2 regions of the Dyadobacter sp. NIV53 genome follow, and region 2 is predicted to be linked to the other one. Evidence: riboswitches for the same ligand, from Rfam matches in the RefSeq annotation. Region 2 holds a riboswitch; the other holds the start of a gene.
What was found. A riboswitch is a leader RNA that binds a small molecule or an ion and turns the genes downstream of it on or off. The one in region 2 is predicted to bind S-adenosylmethionine.
Positions count from the first base shown of each region.

Region 1: linked by a shared signal. The riboswitch ahead of metX (homoserine O-acetyltransferase) and the one ahead of KZC02_RS25585 (peroxiredoxin) in region 2 are both predicted to bind S-adenosylmethionine.

Region 1 covers NZ_CP081299.1:5,363,198-5,371,464, forward strand. The annotation lists gene KZC02_RS22195 (SusC/RagA family TonB-linked outer membrane protein) at 1-801, opposite strand, end outside; gene KZC02_RS22200 (amidohydrolase) at 1,359-2,687, shown strand; gene KZC02_RS22205 (SDR family oxidoreductase) at 2,821-3,621, opposite strand; gene KZC02_RS22210 (LD-carboxypeptidase) at 3,608-4,567, opposite strand; gene KZC02_RS22215 (DUF721 domain-containing protein) at 4,620-4,946, opposite strand; SAM riboswitch class I at 5,207-5,315, shown strand; gene metX (homoserine O-acetyltransferase) at 5,490-6,542, shown strand; gene KZC02_RS22225 (glycerophosphodiester phosphodiesterase family protein) at 6,612-7,322, opposite strand; gene KZC02_RS22230 (FdhF/YdeP family oxidoreductase) at 7,509-8,267, opposite strand, start outside.
Region 2 covers NZ_CP081299.1:6,201,689-6,209,955, forward strand. The annotation lists gene KZC02_RS25560 (TatD family hydrolase) at 1-29, shown strand, start outside; gene KZC02_RS25565 (asparaginase) at 74-1,147, shown strand; tRNA gene KZC02_RS25570 (tRNA-Ser) at 1,263-1,349, opposite strand; gene KZC02_RS25575 (porin family protein) at 1,527-2,105, shown strand; gene KZC02_RS25580 (hypothetical protein) at 2,165-2,362, opposite strand; SAM riboswitch class I at 2,531-2,624, shown strand; gene KZC02_RS25585 (peroxiredoxin) at 2,785-4,050, shown strand; gene KZC02_RS25590 (cysteine desulfurase family protein) at 4,107-5,291, shown strand; gene KZC02_RS25595 (hypothetical protein) at 5,310-6,023, opposite strand; gene KZC02_RS25600 (hypothetical protein) at 6,020-6,394, opposite strand; gene KZC02_RS25605 (MBOAT family protein) at 6,398-7,825, opposite strand; gene KZC02_RS25610 (EamA family transporter) at 7,991-8,267, opposite strand, start outside.

The DNA of each region.
Region 1 (8,267 bases), 840 kb from region 2:
TGCAAAAGTTTCCCATTCCTGTGAGTATCCGCCGCCATATTCATTCTGGTACTTAGGAAGCATGGAAACCTGATCAAATGTAGAACTGTGGTTTACATTTAAAGATGTTTCACCTGATTTTGCCCTTTTAGTTGTAACAACAATTACACCCGCAGATGCACGATTACCGTAAAGTGCTGTAGCAGACGGTCCTTTCAAAACAGTAAGGGATTCAACATCGTCCATGTTAACCATGCTGATGTCGGTTGGTGTACCATCTACAACGTACAACGGATCAGCCCCTGTTAAAGAGTTAATTCCGCGAATACGGATAGTTGGTGCTCCAAATTTTGCAGCAGACTGGCCCATAACCTGTACACCGGCAATTTTACCTGCAAGCGCATTTCCGATATTTGGATCACGCGCAAGAGTAAGTTTGTCACCTTTGATTTCCTGTACGGAATAACCCAAAGCTTTTTTGTCGCGAGCGATACCAAGTGATGTAACAACTACTTCCTGCAACTGAGTAGCATCATTGACAAGCGTAATGTTGATTGAAGAACGTGTTCCGACGGGTACTTCCTGGCTTACAAAACCAATAAAACTAAAAACTAACGTGGCGCCAGGTTCAGCGGAAATAGAATAATTTCCCTGACTGTCAGTGTTTGTTCCGCGATTAGTACCTTTCAAAGAAATGTTAACGCCCGGTAAAACTGAGCCGTCATCTGCGGTTACGAGTCCCGTTACCGCACGATCCTGGGCATAGACTTGATTTGCCAAAAGCAATAAGCTTCCCAGTAAGGATAATAGAGTCTTCCTCATACGTAATTTAAATGGTTAGGTTTGTTATCAATAGAGATTGTTGCGAAATTAATTATTGTTTTAACCATTACAAGGTTTCTTTATTCGTTTGCCAAAAGAAAGTTTGGCAGGAGTGCTATTTTTGGCAAATTTTATTACTGTAAACAATCTTTATTTGCCAATATTTGAATTGAATGAAATTTATGCTATAATATGACTGTGTTATCCAATTGTTAACAGATTGCCACTTTTGTTGCTTTTTTCATACTTATACATTAAAATAGCATTAAATTGAATAATTGACATTTAAGTATAACGCAATGTATATACGTTTTCATTATTGAGAATGGTTATAAATTAATAAACCTTACTGATTTGAATTAGGTAATCCTTTTTCAAGAATATGTAACTGCCTTGAAAATTGGATTTTTTTAATATCAAAGCTTGGAATTTATGTGCCCGAATTTGAATTATTGGTAAATAAGTATAGCTATTTGGTCTAATCTGTTTATATTATGACTGATCGGCATTTTTTTAAGAGAAGAGTAGTTATTTAAATAAAATTTAGCCCATTTGATATGAATTTGAAAAGCCTTCTACCATTTTCATTTCTTGTTCTTTCAGGATTTCATTGTTATTCCCAATCTCCTCTGAATGCTAAAATTGATCAGAAGGCTCAGGCTCTTGAATCTCAAATTGTGACATGGAGAAGAGATTTTCACGAAAACCCTGAGCTTGGAAACAGGGAATTTAAAACAGCTGAGAAGATTGCAGCACATTTGAAAAAGCTGGGTATGGAAGTACAGACAGGAGTAGCACACACAGGTGTAGTAGGTTTACTTAAAGGTGGCAAACCTGGTCCCGTAGTCGCTTTAAGAGCGGATATGGATGGGCTTCCGGTAGCAGAGCGCGTGGATGTGCCTTTTAAATCCAAGGTTACCTCAGAGTATAATGGACAGCAAACAGGCGTGATGCATGCTTGCGGACATGACACCCACGTAGCTATTCTTATGGGCGTTGCAGAAGTGCTTACTTCCATGAAAGCCGATTTGAAGGGAACCGTTAAATTTATTTTTCAGCCGGCGGAAGAAGGTGCTCCGAAAGGGGAGGAAGGTGGCGCCAAACTGATGATTAAGGAGGGGGTTTTGGAAAATCCTAAGGTGGATGCCATTTTTGGATTACACATTAATTCACAAACAGAGGTTAATACCATTGCCTATAAGCCTGGCGCAACCATGGCAGCGGTAGATTTTTTCAGCATTGATATTAAAGGCAAACAGACACACGGAGCCTATCCATGGTCTGGTGTAGATCCAATCGTTACATCTTCTCAGATCGTAATGGGTTTACAGACTATTGTCAGCAGGAATCTGGATATTACCAAAGCGCCGGCAGTGGTTACGATAGGTGCTTTTCATGGTGGTATTCGGGAAAATATTATTCCGGAAGAAGTTAAAATGATCGGTACCATCAGGACCTTTGATGAAGAAATGCACACTTTCGTGCATAAGCGCGTCAATGAGATCGCCACCAATATTGCGGAAAGTGCAGGTGCAAAAGCGGATGTGAAAATTAATGTGCTGTACCCGGTGACATTCAACGATATACCTCTGACTGAAAAAATGATCGGCACTCTTGAAGAAGTTGCGGGGAAGAATAAAGTCATTCTGACGACGGCAAAAACGGGAGCGGAGGATTTCTCCTACTTTCAGCAAAAAGTGCCTGGCTTTTTCTTTTTCCTTGGGGGAATGCCAAAAGGTAAAAATCCGTTAGAAGCAGCGCCACACCATACACCGGATTTTTTCTTAGATGAAAGTGGATTGGTATTAGGTGTTCGTTCACTTAGCAGACTGACGGTAGATTTTATGGAAAAACAAACCTCCGTAGCAATTAAAGGAAAGAAATAGTTACGCATGATTAACGTAAAAGAGGGTGAATCCAATGATTGGAACACCCTCTTTTGTATTTTGACCAGACGGACTGTTTAACTTAGAATGTTATAAATGCCAATTTTAGCCAAGTTAATATTGTCAAACGACGTTATTCAGGTTTGGTTTTTCTTACTTGCTCGAAGAGTATATTTGGTAAAAATCTTTTCAGGTATATCGCGGCAACTTCCGTGAAACCACCGATGTATATTTCCTTTTTATCTTTTTTTACGGCTTCCAATATCCTTCTCGCGCATTCATCAGCCGGGATTCCGTTTGCCTGATTGGCATCCATTTTACCAAATTTGCCACCGGATTCATTTAATGCATTTACTGAAATATTCGTTTTAATGTAACCCGGACAAACGGTCGTAACGTGAATGTTTTCACCAAAACCCTCTGCTCTCAATGAATCATAAAAGCCGTGTAATGCATGTTTGGCAGCATTATAACCCGATCGCATTGGTGTACCGATCTTGCCTGCAACGCTGCTGATCACGATAAAATGACCCGACTGTTGCCTGATCATATATGGTAGTATCGCTTTTGTAATGGCAACTGTACTAAAAAAATCGACATCCATAATTTTACGATATACTTCCATGGTTGTATCCTTAATGTAGGATCGCTGACTAACCCCTGCGTTGTGGACCATTACATCAATATGGCCGAAGGTTTTTATAATCATATCTACCGCAGGTTGTGTTTTGTCAAATTCTGTCACATCCATTGGTAAGATCAAAACCGACGAAACGGGCAAACCGGTAAGCTTTTTTACGCGAAGTAACTCTTCTTCTCTTCTCGAGGTAAGCACCAGTTTTGCGCCTTCTTTTGCAAAAGCCAAAGCAATTGCTTCTCCAATCCCGGAGGATGCACCGGTAATCCAGACTACCTTATTTTTAAACGATTCCATCTTTTAGTGCATTTATAACGGGTATCTTATCAGAAACAAAATGAAAATCTACACTGTTCTTCTGAACATCAAGCCTGGATTCCATTCCAACTATCATGGCTCTGTTGTCAGAAACATGGCCGACGGGAAAGTTGAAACTTAGCGGATAATCATATTCTGATACATGTTCGTGAATAATTTCATAAGCATTTTTGCCAAACGCAGGCCGCGAATTATCCTTCATATCCGTAAACTGGCCAACTATCAAACCGGCCAGATGATCCAGTTTCCCGGCGCGTTTAAGCTGTATCATCATCCTGTCGAGGTTGTACAGATATTCGTTTACATCTTCTATAAAAAGTATTTTTCCCTTTGTATCAATATCAGTTACTGATCCAATTAAATGAGCAAAAAGACAAAGATTTCCACCGACCAGCTGACCGGTTGCTGTGCCGGGCCTGTTCAAAGAATGGGAATTTATGGAATATGAAGGAAGTTCTCCAAACAGAACTTTTCGAAGTGAATCCGCCGCTTCTTCTGCTCCTGGCAGCATCATGGATTTGACCATAGGAGCATGTACAGATGTAATTCCCAGCTTAAACAACTGAGAATGAACAACGGTTAAATCACTAAAACCGATAATCCATTTTGGAGATTGTATGAAATTTGTAAAGTCCAGATCATCAACAATCCTGGAACAGCCATAACCGCCACGGGCTGCCATAATTGCTTTTATTGACGGATCATCTAACATTTTCTGAAAGTCTGTCAAACGATCTTCATCACTGGCGGAAAACTGATTGAATGAGCTTTTTAATGTCTGACCTTCAACTACTTCCAGTTTCCATTCATTTTTTAACCGGTTAATTCCCGGAATCATTTCAGTATAGTTGATAGCACTTGCAGGAGCAATAATTCCTATTTTATCACCGGCTTTTAAAAATGACGGAATTTTAATTTTGGTCATAAATTGTTAAAACGCGTGGTATTGACAACAATTTTGGAAGCCTGAGTACAGGTTAAATAAATACAACATCTTCAACAAGATCACTTTTCATTTCTCTGTTGATAAGCTCAATGATTTTGAATTTGGCACGAACCAGTTCACTCCGTAAAGGAGCGGATTCTATCTGAAGAAAAAGTACGCGGTCTTTGATATACACTTTTTGGGTCCTTGATCCGATAGCCGAACCCATGATTTTGTCCCAATGCGCTACAACATACGACTGATCAAACCTGTTTCGTAACCGGTATTTTTCAAGCATCTGATCAATAGCATCTTTAAGAGGTGTTATCCCTGGACGGCGGGATGCTTTTTCTTTATCAAAACGGTATTGTTGTGCCATATTTATTGTAGTGCTTTATACAAATGTAAGAATATAGAAGGGAATAAGGAGGAAGGACGTAGTGGAAAATGGATTAAAAATTCGTTTTCAGGAATAATACTTTGAGGTTGAGGAAAGTAAAAATAAATAAGCCTGGAACGAGTTCAGTGCCAACAAATAAATCAGTTTCGGAGCAAATTAAAAACAAGTGTAATTTGCATTTTCAGCGATCCGGACTTAATATTGCAGCATCAAGTCAATTGCTTCACTTAACAGCGATTGATTTATAAAGAAGAGGCGAGAGAATGGGCTCAAAGAACCTCTGGCAACCTGCTACCAAATTTGGAGAAAGGTGCTAATTCCCACCTAAGTTATTAGGAGATATAAAATCAATTCGCATGAACTTACTGTTAGAAATTTCCGTAAGCCGGATGGCTTTAATCTCGTACCTGAAACTGGAAAGTAGTTTTCAATAAGCAGGATCGTGTATCTTTTTCTGGCTCATTCCGGAAACAGGTCATCTTATATCATATTTTATAATTTAAACTTTGTGCTTTGGCACTCATGCAAGCGGAACAAAAAATTTATAAATATCCATATACCTATTCCCTGGAATTAGGTCGTGAATTACCGGGTTTCGAATTGTCTTACACTACGTATGGCACCAGGAACGACGGAGATGATAATATTGTATGGATCTGTCATGCGTTAACAGGAAGTTCCAATGCGGCTGAATGGTGGGATGGTCTGGTAGGAGATGGAAAATTTTTCGACCCGGCCAAATATTTCATTATTTGTGTCAATGTAATTGGTTCTGCTTATGGGTCTACCGGCCCACTTTCCATTGATCCTAAAACGCAGCAGCCATTTTACAGGAATTTCCCGCTGATTACTGTAAAAGATGTAGTCGGAACCATGGAAATCCTGCGCCAGGAATTACAGATCCGTAGAATAAAAATATGTATTGGAGGATCTTTGGGTGGCCAGCAAGCGCTGGAATGGGCGGTGGAAGTTCCTGATCTGTTTGAAGAACTGATATTGATTGCGTCTAATGCATTGCATTCGCCCTGGGGTGTAGCGTTCAATGAGTCACAGCGCATGGCGATTGAGGCTGATCCGACTTATAATGACAATAATAGTGAAGCGGGTGGAATGGGGTTGCGTGCAGCCAGATCCATTGCGTTGTTGTCTTACCGTAATTATGATACATACAATTTTACGCAGGCACGTGACAATCCGGATCAGATCGATGATTTCCGGGCATCATCCTATCAGCAGTATCAGGGAGATAAATTTGTGAAACGCTTTAATGCGTTTTCCTACTGGATACTGTCCAAAATTATGGATTCGCACAACGTAGGCAGAAATCGTGGCGGAATTGTGCACGCATTAGGTATGGTAAAAGCAAAAACGCTGGTATTGGGAATAAAATCTGATTTGTTGTTTCCATTATCTGAACAGCAATTCCTGGCGAGGCATATTCCGGATGCAGTTTTTCAGGAAATTGATTCTTTATATGGGCACGACGGCTTTTTGATAGAGTATAAGCAGTTAAATCAGGTAATAAAAGCCTGGCAGCAAACAAATGGCCAATTGCAGATTGCTAAAATCGGTTGATGATTAAAACAAAAGAGTCGCAGATAATTTCTTTGCGGCTCTTTTGTTTTAACTACAAATTGGAACTTTCTATTTAGATATCTTCAGCAATAGCTCAGGTTCGTTTGTAGTGATGAAATCTACATTTTGATCCAGAAACCATTTCATTACCGGTTCATCATTTACGGTCCAGGTATTGGTAGAAAGATTCAGCTGATGCATTTCTTTGATCCAGTTTTCATTTTTCTTGAAAACTGTAAAATGATAATCAACACCGCTTAAACCTGCTGCCTTAATTTCAGCTGGCGTTTTATCTCCATTCAGGTATTCCACATGTGCATTTGGAGCAAGCTGTTTCACTTTCAGGCACACATCGTAGTCAAACGCGATGTAATCCGTAATGCCTTCAACTTTTAATTTTTTAACCATTTCTACACATTTTTCGGTCAGTGCAAGTGAACGTTCTTTGCTGATAGAAGAAGTTTTTATTTCAAGGATCAAACGTGTATTTTTTTGTTTAGCACCAGCTTTCAGGTATGCTTCCAGTGTAGGAAGATTCTCTCCATTTTCCAGTTTGATCTGTAATAATTCTGTTGAATTGGTTTTTTCGATATCTGTACCTTTAACAGCATGATCATGATGAACGAAAAGAACGGAATCAGCTGACATGTGTACATCAAACTCGCTGCCGTAACATTTTAGTTTAATTGCGTTTTCTAATGCGGCAATAGAATTTTCAGTTGCACTCGTATTTTTCCATGCACCGCGATGCGCTATAACTTTATTTTTATTTTGAGACATACTTTCAAAAGTGATCATACAGAGTAAACCAACTGCGATAATCAGGATATTTTTTTCATTTTTAATAAATTAAACTTTTAAAAAGGTACTTTTTTGCAATTCCCGAAAGTACTTCATTTTATTTAGCACAATATTAGCTTTACATTAAGAATTGAATATCTGAATTGAGTATGATAGTTACCATTCTTAATCAATGTGTTTTTTAACTTTTATAATAACATGCTTTGAAGTAGGTGTATTGCTTTTATCAGCAACGCTTGTTAATGGTACAAGTACATTGGTTTCCGGGAAATAAGTGGCTGTACAACCTTTTGGAATCGGATATTCAACTATAACAAATTGGTGCGCTGCTCTTTCGATACCATCGTGATAATTGTATAAATCCACGATTTCACCATTTTTTAATTTTCTTCTGCTGATATCTGTTTCGTTCATCAAAATTACCCGCCGTTCATTGTAAATGCCACGATATCTGTCATTTAATCCGTAAATTGTTGTATTAAACTGGTCGTGGCTCCGAATTGTCATCATAATCAATTCGTCGTGCTGTAAATTCAGTTCCGGAACATCTGCTATATTAAAATGTGCTTTCCGGGATTTTGTATCAAAATTTCCTTCACGGTTACAATTGGGAAGATAAAAGCCGCCGGGAATTCTTACGCGTTCATTGTAATCATCAAATCCCGGAATTGTCCGTTCGATATCTGCCCTGATCACATCGTAATTTCCTATGTATTGATCCCAGTCAATTTTGCTTTTTTTGCCTAGTGTAGCTTTTGCCAACCGGCTTACTATATCCGGTTCGCTTAACAGATGTTCAGAAATCGGATCTAAAATTCCTTTTGATGACTGGATTACACCCATGGAATTTTCGCACGATACGAACTGAGCTTCACCATTTGCCATATCCTTATCACTTCTTCCAAGGCAGGGCAATATCATTGC
Region 2 (8,267 bases):
AAACTGCATTAAGTTTGCTCAGTTTGTAACACAATCTATCATTTTGATTTGACTGACAATATTTGATATCCTCATGTCTTACAGCACCATACATATTAACCCTATATCTCCGGCACCAACACAAGGTTCAGTTTTAGTAATTTATACCGGCGGAACTTTGGGGATGGTTTATGAAACCAAAGGCAAACAACTCGTACCTTTTAACTTTGACCAGATATTTGAGAAAATTCCTGAAATAAGCAGGTTAACTTTTGAAATTACTTTTCTGTCGCTGCATGAGCCAATAGATTCTTCTAATATGAGTCCTGCAATCTGGGTTGAACTAGCAGGAATTATTGAAGAAAATTATGACGCTTACGATAGTTTTGTAATACTTCATGGCACGGATACCATGGCTTATACAGCCTCTGCATTAAGTTTTTTACTGGAAAATTTGAACAAGCCAGTTATACTTACCGGAGCACAATTACCAATTGGCGTTGCAAGATCAGATGCGAGAGAGAATTTTATGACCGCACTGGAACTGGCAGCTGCTACTTACCCGGATGGAAAACCTATTGTAACCGAAGTCTGTATTTATTTCAATTCTGTTCTATTAAGAGGTAACCGGGCAAAGAAAAAGGAAAGCTCAAATTTCAATGCTTTCATTTCAGAAAATTATCCACACCTTGCCAACGCAGGCGTCAGAATTGATTATAATTTTCCTTTTTTAAAGCTACACGGCACTGATGAAAAATTTAGCGTTCATAAAGATTTAGATACAAACGTCGCTTTTCTTAAAATGTTTCCGGGTATTAACCAAAGTGTAGTAAGGTCTGTTTTGAAAATTGAAGGATTAAAAGGGCTTGTCCTGGAAACATATGGATCAGGAAATGTTATGACCGATAACTGGTTCCAGAATGTGGTCAGTGAAGCAATAAATAATAAAATCGTAATATTTAATGTTTCGCAATGTTACGGCGGACGCGTAAATCAGGGGCAATACCAGACTAGTAAATTTCTAAAAAAAGCGGGCGTGATCAGCGGCTCAGATATCACAGCCGAAGCCGCTATTACCAAAATGATGTATGTATTTGGGAAAGAGACTGATAAAGGAAAATGTAAAGAAATGCTGGCAATGCCGCTTTGCGGGGAAATGAGCGTTTAATTTTTCCATTAGTCATGCCTCCGGCATTTTGTAGATTAGTATTAACGATTATTTTAATGGATGTAAAATAAAAGCCCTGCAAATCCATCATTTGCAGGGCTTTTGTTATAAAATGCAGAGAGGAAGAGATTCGAACTCTCGATACAGTTACCCATATACTACCTTTCCAGGGTAGCTCCTTCAACCACTCGGACACCTCTCTGTGTGGTTATTCAGGGTGCAAAGATAGCCTTTCTTAATTTATAAGCAAACCTATCTTTGTTTTTAAGCCTGTTTTCTTTTATCGGCATATTGAGATTTTCTGAGCATAATCATAATTGGTATAATTTTTTAATACTCACATTATTGATCCACATATTCAAATCTTAATAATAAAGACATGAAAAAAATCTCGTTAGCATTGTTGTTTGCAGTATTCAGTACTGCTGCTTTTTCACAAGGCTTTTCGTTCGGCCCAAAAGCTGGTATTAACATTAGTAATTATACAGGTGGCGATATCGAATCAGATGCATTGGTAGGATATCACTTCGGTGGATTACTCAACTTTGGAATCGGGAAAAACTTCTCAATTCAACCGGAAGTCTTGTTTTCAACACAGGGAGGGAAAATTAACGACAGCGGAACAAAGTCAAACTTTAAAACCTCTTATGTAGCCGTTCCGGTAATGATCAGATTAAAAACCAATGGCGGATTTTACATTGAAGCAGGTCCTCAGGCTTCCTTCAGGACAGGTGAAGATGTTCCGGATCAAACCATTGACCATTTTGCAAAAAATCTTGATCTTTCAATCGGAGCAGGAATTGGCTATCAATCCAGTATTGGCTTAGGAATCGGAGCAAGGTACATGGCAGGCCTTTCTAAGGTTGGGGATTTTGAAGGAAACGACATTGATCCTGATTTCAAGAACAGCGTTATTCAGGTTAGCTTATTTTGGGTAATTCCAACAAGCAGTAAATAATAACACACTATTTGATTCTTAAAAATGAGCTACGGCTCATTTTTTTGCTTTAGACCCAATCATTTATTTTGATCATAGCCCAGTGCAGCAGCAATCGCTTCCAATATTGCTTTTTTGCCTTCCTCAGATTTAACAATAAGTGCTGCTTCTAAAATATTATTTCTCCTAATTTCACAAGCAATGTGTAAAGCCTGAAAATTGCTTAAATCATTGTATCTGGATTTAAGCTCGCTGACAATCTCCGTTTCTGTTTTCATTTTACAATTAGAATTATTTGGTTGTGAAGTAAACTATCTAATAAAACGATATTTAAATCTCCTTAATTATCAAATAGTTATTACCCGGACAAATATTATTTTTGAAAAAACAGGGAGAGTTTTAGTTTTTCTGAAAAATAAAATTAACCTTTGTCTATCGAATTAGTAGATTTATCGAGAATGAAGGGAGAGGTTAGGCTCTATGATCTTCTGGCAACCTATGACCAATTAAGGTGCCCCAACCTAATTCTAAGGATAAATCTAAAAAAACCAATGGAATATTGAGTTGAAGGCGTGCCGAATTTAATGATGCAATTACCAGAAGGATATGAACTTTCTGAGATACATCATTTATATCACAGATCAGTTTATCGTTTAGGTTTTCAAAAATTACTCTATTACTAAAAGCAAAATTATAAGTAATGAAAATTAAAAGTTTATTTTTCGTAGGTACAATCAGTGCAGTTTTATTGTCTACCACTTTGCTGGCTCAAAATAAGCCATTGACCAATGGCAAATGGAGAGGTGTTTTTCAGGTTGGGCAAAGAGCTGTCCCTTTTAATTTTGAAGTCGCAAACGGGGCTGGCCAAGCACCGGTTTTGACGGCTACGAATGGAGACAGGAGAGATGATTTTAATGTAAAACATATTTCACGGGATTCTATCCAGGTTACTCTAAATACATTTGAATATGCCTGGTTTGCTAAAATTCAAGGTGACGGGAGCATTAGCGGAGTACAGAAAAGCCTGATCGCCGGAAATAAATCAACCCCGGTTTCTTTTACCGCACAGCCGGGACAATCTTATCGGTTTACAGAACCCGGGAAGGAAGTTGCTCCTACAACTAATTTGTCTGGAAAGTGGGTAATTAAAATCAAAGCAAATTCCCCAACAACTGGTAAACCATTACCCGATCGTGTGGCTGTTTTTGAACAAAAAGGAAATAAGCTGAATGGGATTATTCTAAGTGTTTCAGGAGATAGCAGGGAATTGGAAGGAAATGTACAAGGCAATGAATTTGAACTTTCTGGCTTTACCGGATCGGGTGTAGCTTACGTAAAAGGTAAGATCACGGATGATAAAACAATAACCGGTGCCATTGGTGCAGGTGCCGAACCTATCCTTTTTGAAGGTACAAAAGATGATAAAGCTGCTTTGCCTGATGCTTATGCATTGACTTTCCTGAAACCGGGATACGATAAACTGGACTTTACTTTTCCTGATGTAAATGGAAAATTGGTTTCGTTGAGTGATGAAAAATACAAAGGCAAGGTCGTTATAATTGAATTGATGGGAAGTTGGTGCCCAAATTGTATTGATCAGATTCAGTTTCTGGCACCCTGGTATAAGGAAAATAAAGCAAAAGGTGTAGAAGCAATTGCCCTGGCTTTTGAAGCAAAAGACGATTTACAATTCGCAAAAGGTACTTTGACAAAACTGAAAAACCGTTTTGATATCCAGTATGATATGCTTTTTGCAGGAAAAGTAGGAGGAGATATTGTTGCAGAAAAATTACCCGCAATCGACAAATTTATGGCTTACCCGACTACGATTATTGTAGGCCGTGATGGGAAAGTGAAGGAAATACATACTGGTTTTTCAGGAAAGGGAACCGGGCAGTTTTATCAGGACTATGTAAAAAAATGGAATAATGATCTTGCAAAATTAATAGCAGAACCATTGCCATGATCAATTATTGATCGACAACATAGATAGCTAATAACCAGATAATTGAAATTTTAAGAATGGAAATATATTGTGATAACGCTGCTACGACAGCAGTTGATCCCGAGGTAGTAAAAGCCATATTGCCTTATCTGACATCTAATTATGGTAATCCTTCATCAAGTCATTGGGCAGGCCGTAAAGTGAAAGAGGCCATTGCTTCATCTAGGCAGACTATTGCCGGTTTGCTTGGTGCCGATACGAATGAAATTTTCTTTGTGTCGGGAGCGACGGAAGCTAATAATCTTGCTTTGTCAGGAGCAATCAATGCTTACGAAATCAGTCATGTTATCACTAGTAAAATAGAGCATAAAGCAGTTTTACAGACCTTGGCTGTTTATGAAAAAGCCGGTGATATTGAGATTAGTTTTGTGAAACTGGATGACTTTGGGAATGTAGACCTGAAGCATTTGGAAAATCTTTTAAAAGCCAATCCGCAAACACTGATCAGCCTGATGCACGGTAATAATGAAATTGGGAATATAACCGATATCGCTGCAATCGGTGTACTTGCGAAGCAATACAATGCTATTTTTCATACAGATACCACACAAACAATTGGTAAACTTCCTTTTAATTTAAAAGAAATAAATATTGATTTTCTGGTTGGTTCTGCACATAAATTTCATGGGCCAAAAGGGGCCGGATTTATATATATCAATAAAAAGCATAAAATTAAACCGTATATAATTGGCGGAGGCCAGGAAAACGGGCAACGCGGCGGCACTGAAAATGTAATTGGTATTGTTGGTTTGGCAAAAGCACTCGAACTTTCTTACCGCAGTAAAGAAGTCGTACAAACCCATCTGGCAAAATTAAAAAAACATTTTATTTCAAGCCTGGATGATCTGACGATTGGCGGGATTACTTTCAATGGTGAAAGCAGGTCTGTACATAAAAGCCTTAACAATATTGTCAGCGTTGCCTTTCCGTGTTTATCGTCAGGTAATCTGGTTAGTAAGCTAGATAATTTAGGAATTGCAGTTTCGGGTGGAAGTGCCTGTTCTAATTTGGGTAGTGGAGGTTCACACGTTATCAGCGCGATCTATAAAAATCCGGACAAGGAAATTGTTCGTTTTTCGTTCAGCAAATTTAATACAATTGAAGAACTGGATTTTATTGTCAAAGCGATCATCAGTATATACCAGAAAGACCGTATAGAAGAAGCGAAAGATTACGTTCAAACTTTTAATCTGGCTTCCTGAAACAGTTTTTGAGATAAACTAAATCTTATTTTTAACGGTCAGGCTGTTCGCCAGTTCAGATTCCCTGCTATTTTCCTTTACCAGATTATTGACTGTTTTTAACCAATAACGCTGTCCGTGGGTGTTCCAGTGGCCATCTCCAACGTGATACCATTCGGGATGGTTTCGAACAGTGTCCTGAATAGAAAGAACTGGCGTTTTTAACAAAGGATGGTTTTCAATGCGCGTGATTTGATTGTTGTATTCAAAACGGTCGTTTTCACAAACGGTTACTTTATTGGGAACCAAGCAGAAATATACTTCATTGAAGCCCAGGGATTTATAGTAATCCCGCAAATTGTTCATATTGTTTACAACGGTGTCTACCGATCCGTCGGTAATTTTATAAAATGGAGATAAGCTGATTTTTTTGTCAGCCTCTACGTCATAAAATAAATATTGTTGGTTTCGGGAAATTAATGCGCCAGTATGTTTCCTGTCAAACCAGGTGAGCATGATTTCAGATTTTAACTCCTTGATTTTCAGAAAAACAGGAAAATTAAAAAATAAGAATTCAATCCGCTGATTGATCTGTTCACCAAATTTAGCCCACCAGAACGACGGTATTTCTTCCTTTATTTCCTCAAATTCATTTTTCGATTTGCCCTCAACTTTAAACCCTTTGCCAATATATAATTTCTTGTAATCGTCACGAAGGCGTTCCTGAATGGTGCGTTCTATGATTTCAATCACAAGTAATGACTTTTTTCAGGATCGAGTTTGACGGTTTGCGTGTTGACGCCCAGCCAGATATGCGAATTTTTATCACCAGCATAAAAGCTGGTATCCATCTGCGTAAAACTGTCCCCAAGCGTAAAAAGATCCACGTCTTTATAACGCATCACTGGTTTATCCGTTGGAAGCAGCATGCGGTTTTGCTCAAAATCTTTTTCCTTAAACTGTTTTAGGTTGGTCGTATTATAAAGGTCACCAAAGCGATATTGATCGGGTATCCAGCCTTTTGCAGCAATTTTTCGTTGTACATCCTTAGACAGGCTGACAAAAAGTAAAACTCCGGAAATCAGAAGTAATGAACGACGGACAAATCGATTTAAATAATTCATATCTCAGAACTGAAAATAGATAAATTGATTACTGGTAAAAACGCCGAACAGATAACAGAAGAGGCACGTTGGAATAAACAGAAACCAGAAAACACTAGTTTTTGGCATAAAATGAGCAAAATAGCGATCTTTAAAAATAAGCAGGAGGAGCAGCCCGATTGAAAACACATATTCCCCACTATTTATTGCTATGTGTGTGCCGGTGTAAGCCGATGGTGTGAAAATCTTTTGAATGATTTCAAATGCCTGGGAAACGCTGCTTGCACGAAAAAAGATCCAGGCAAATGCAACCAGTAAGAATGTCCAGATAATGTGAAACAATTTTACAAAAACCGGACCTCCCTTTTCAGCATGGTGTGGCCGGAAAATTCTATGTGTTTTAAAAATCTGTGCAAGTATGAGATAAGCACCATGTATGCAACCCCAGATAATGAATTTCCAGTCGGCACCATGCCATAAGCCGCTCAGTAAAAATACCAGCATAGTATTGAAATATAACTTTGCTTTGCCGTGACGGTTTCCGCCTAAAGGAATATAAACGTAATCCCGAAACCAGGTTGACAAGGATATATGCCATCGTTTCCAGAATTCAGAAATTGATTCGGCAAAATATGGTGCATTAAAATTGGTCATTAATTTGAAACCCATAACACGTGCCGTACCCAACGCAATGTCGGAATAGCCCGAAAAGTCACAGTAAATTTGAAAACAATAGAAAAAAGTAGCAATGAGCAGAGTAGAAGCACTCTGATTAGGTACATCGGCATAAGCTGCATCAGTTACCAAAGCCAGGCGGTCAGCAATTACAACTTTTTTGAACATTCCCCAGGCAATCAGAGTAAGGCCTGCCTTAATATTTTCCCAATCATAATCGAATTTTTCGCGAAACTGCCAGAGCACATTTTGTGGCCTTTCGATTGGTCCAGCTACCAACTGGGGATAAAACAGTACATACAAGGAGTAAATACCAAAATGATGTTCGGCTTTCTGGTTCCCGCGATATACCTCAATCGTATAACTCATTGACTGAAAAGTATGAAAGGAAAGCCCAATGGGCAAAATCAGAGAGGGAAACATGACGTGCAATGAAAGCATTTCATTTTTCCGCCCCATCATTTCTAACAAATAGGTGATATTATTATTTATAAAATCAAAGTATTTGAAAAATGAAAGAAAACCAATGTTTGCCACCAGACTAAGTATAAGCAAAAGCAACCGTTTATGTCCCGAAGCATTCTCTATCCAGATACCTGCAAAATAATCGACAACGATCACAACGCCCAGAATCAGCAGGTACACCGGAATAAAAGAAGCGTAAAAATAAGCACTGGCAGCAAGTAAAAGTACCCACCTTAGTTTCCAGGGTATGGTATAATAAAGCGTTGTAACAAAAATAAAAAAGAATAAAAAGTGTAGTGAATTAAAGAGCATTACTTTCAAAATAAGCGATAAAATCCAAAGTAGTTCATCTTGGCCGATGTCGGACGGAATCGCAACGTTGAGTTATCCTGCAAATATAGAGCTATCCTGCAAATAATCGGATCGCTTGCAAATGAAATACGATTATAGCTACTGATGAACTTAGAAGATCAAGGCTTATGCTGTGGTTAGTGTTTTGGTAGAAGTTTTGCGGTATTTGTGTAAGTTAATCAGCAATACACTGCCCAGAATGATCAGAAGCCCGATAATTTGAATTTGCGATATGGTTTCTTTTGCAAAAAATATCCCAAGTAATACCGCCACTATAGGGTTTACGTATGCATGTGTGCTTACTTTTGTTACTGGCTGCACTTTCAATAACCACACATAAGCACTGAATCCGATAATTGATCCGAAAATAACCAGGTACACAATTGCTAACCAGGCATCTGCG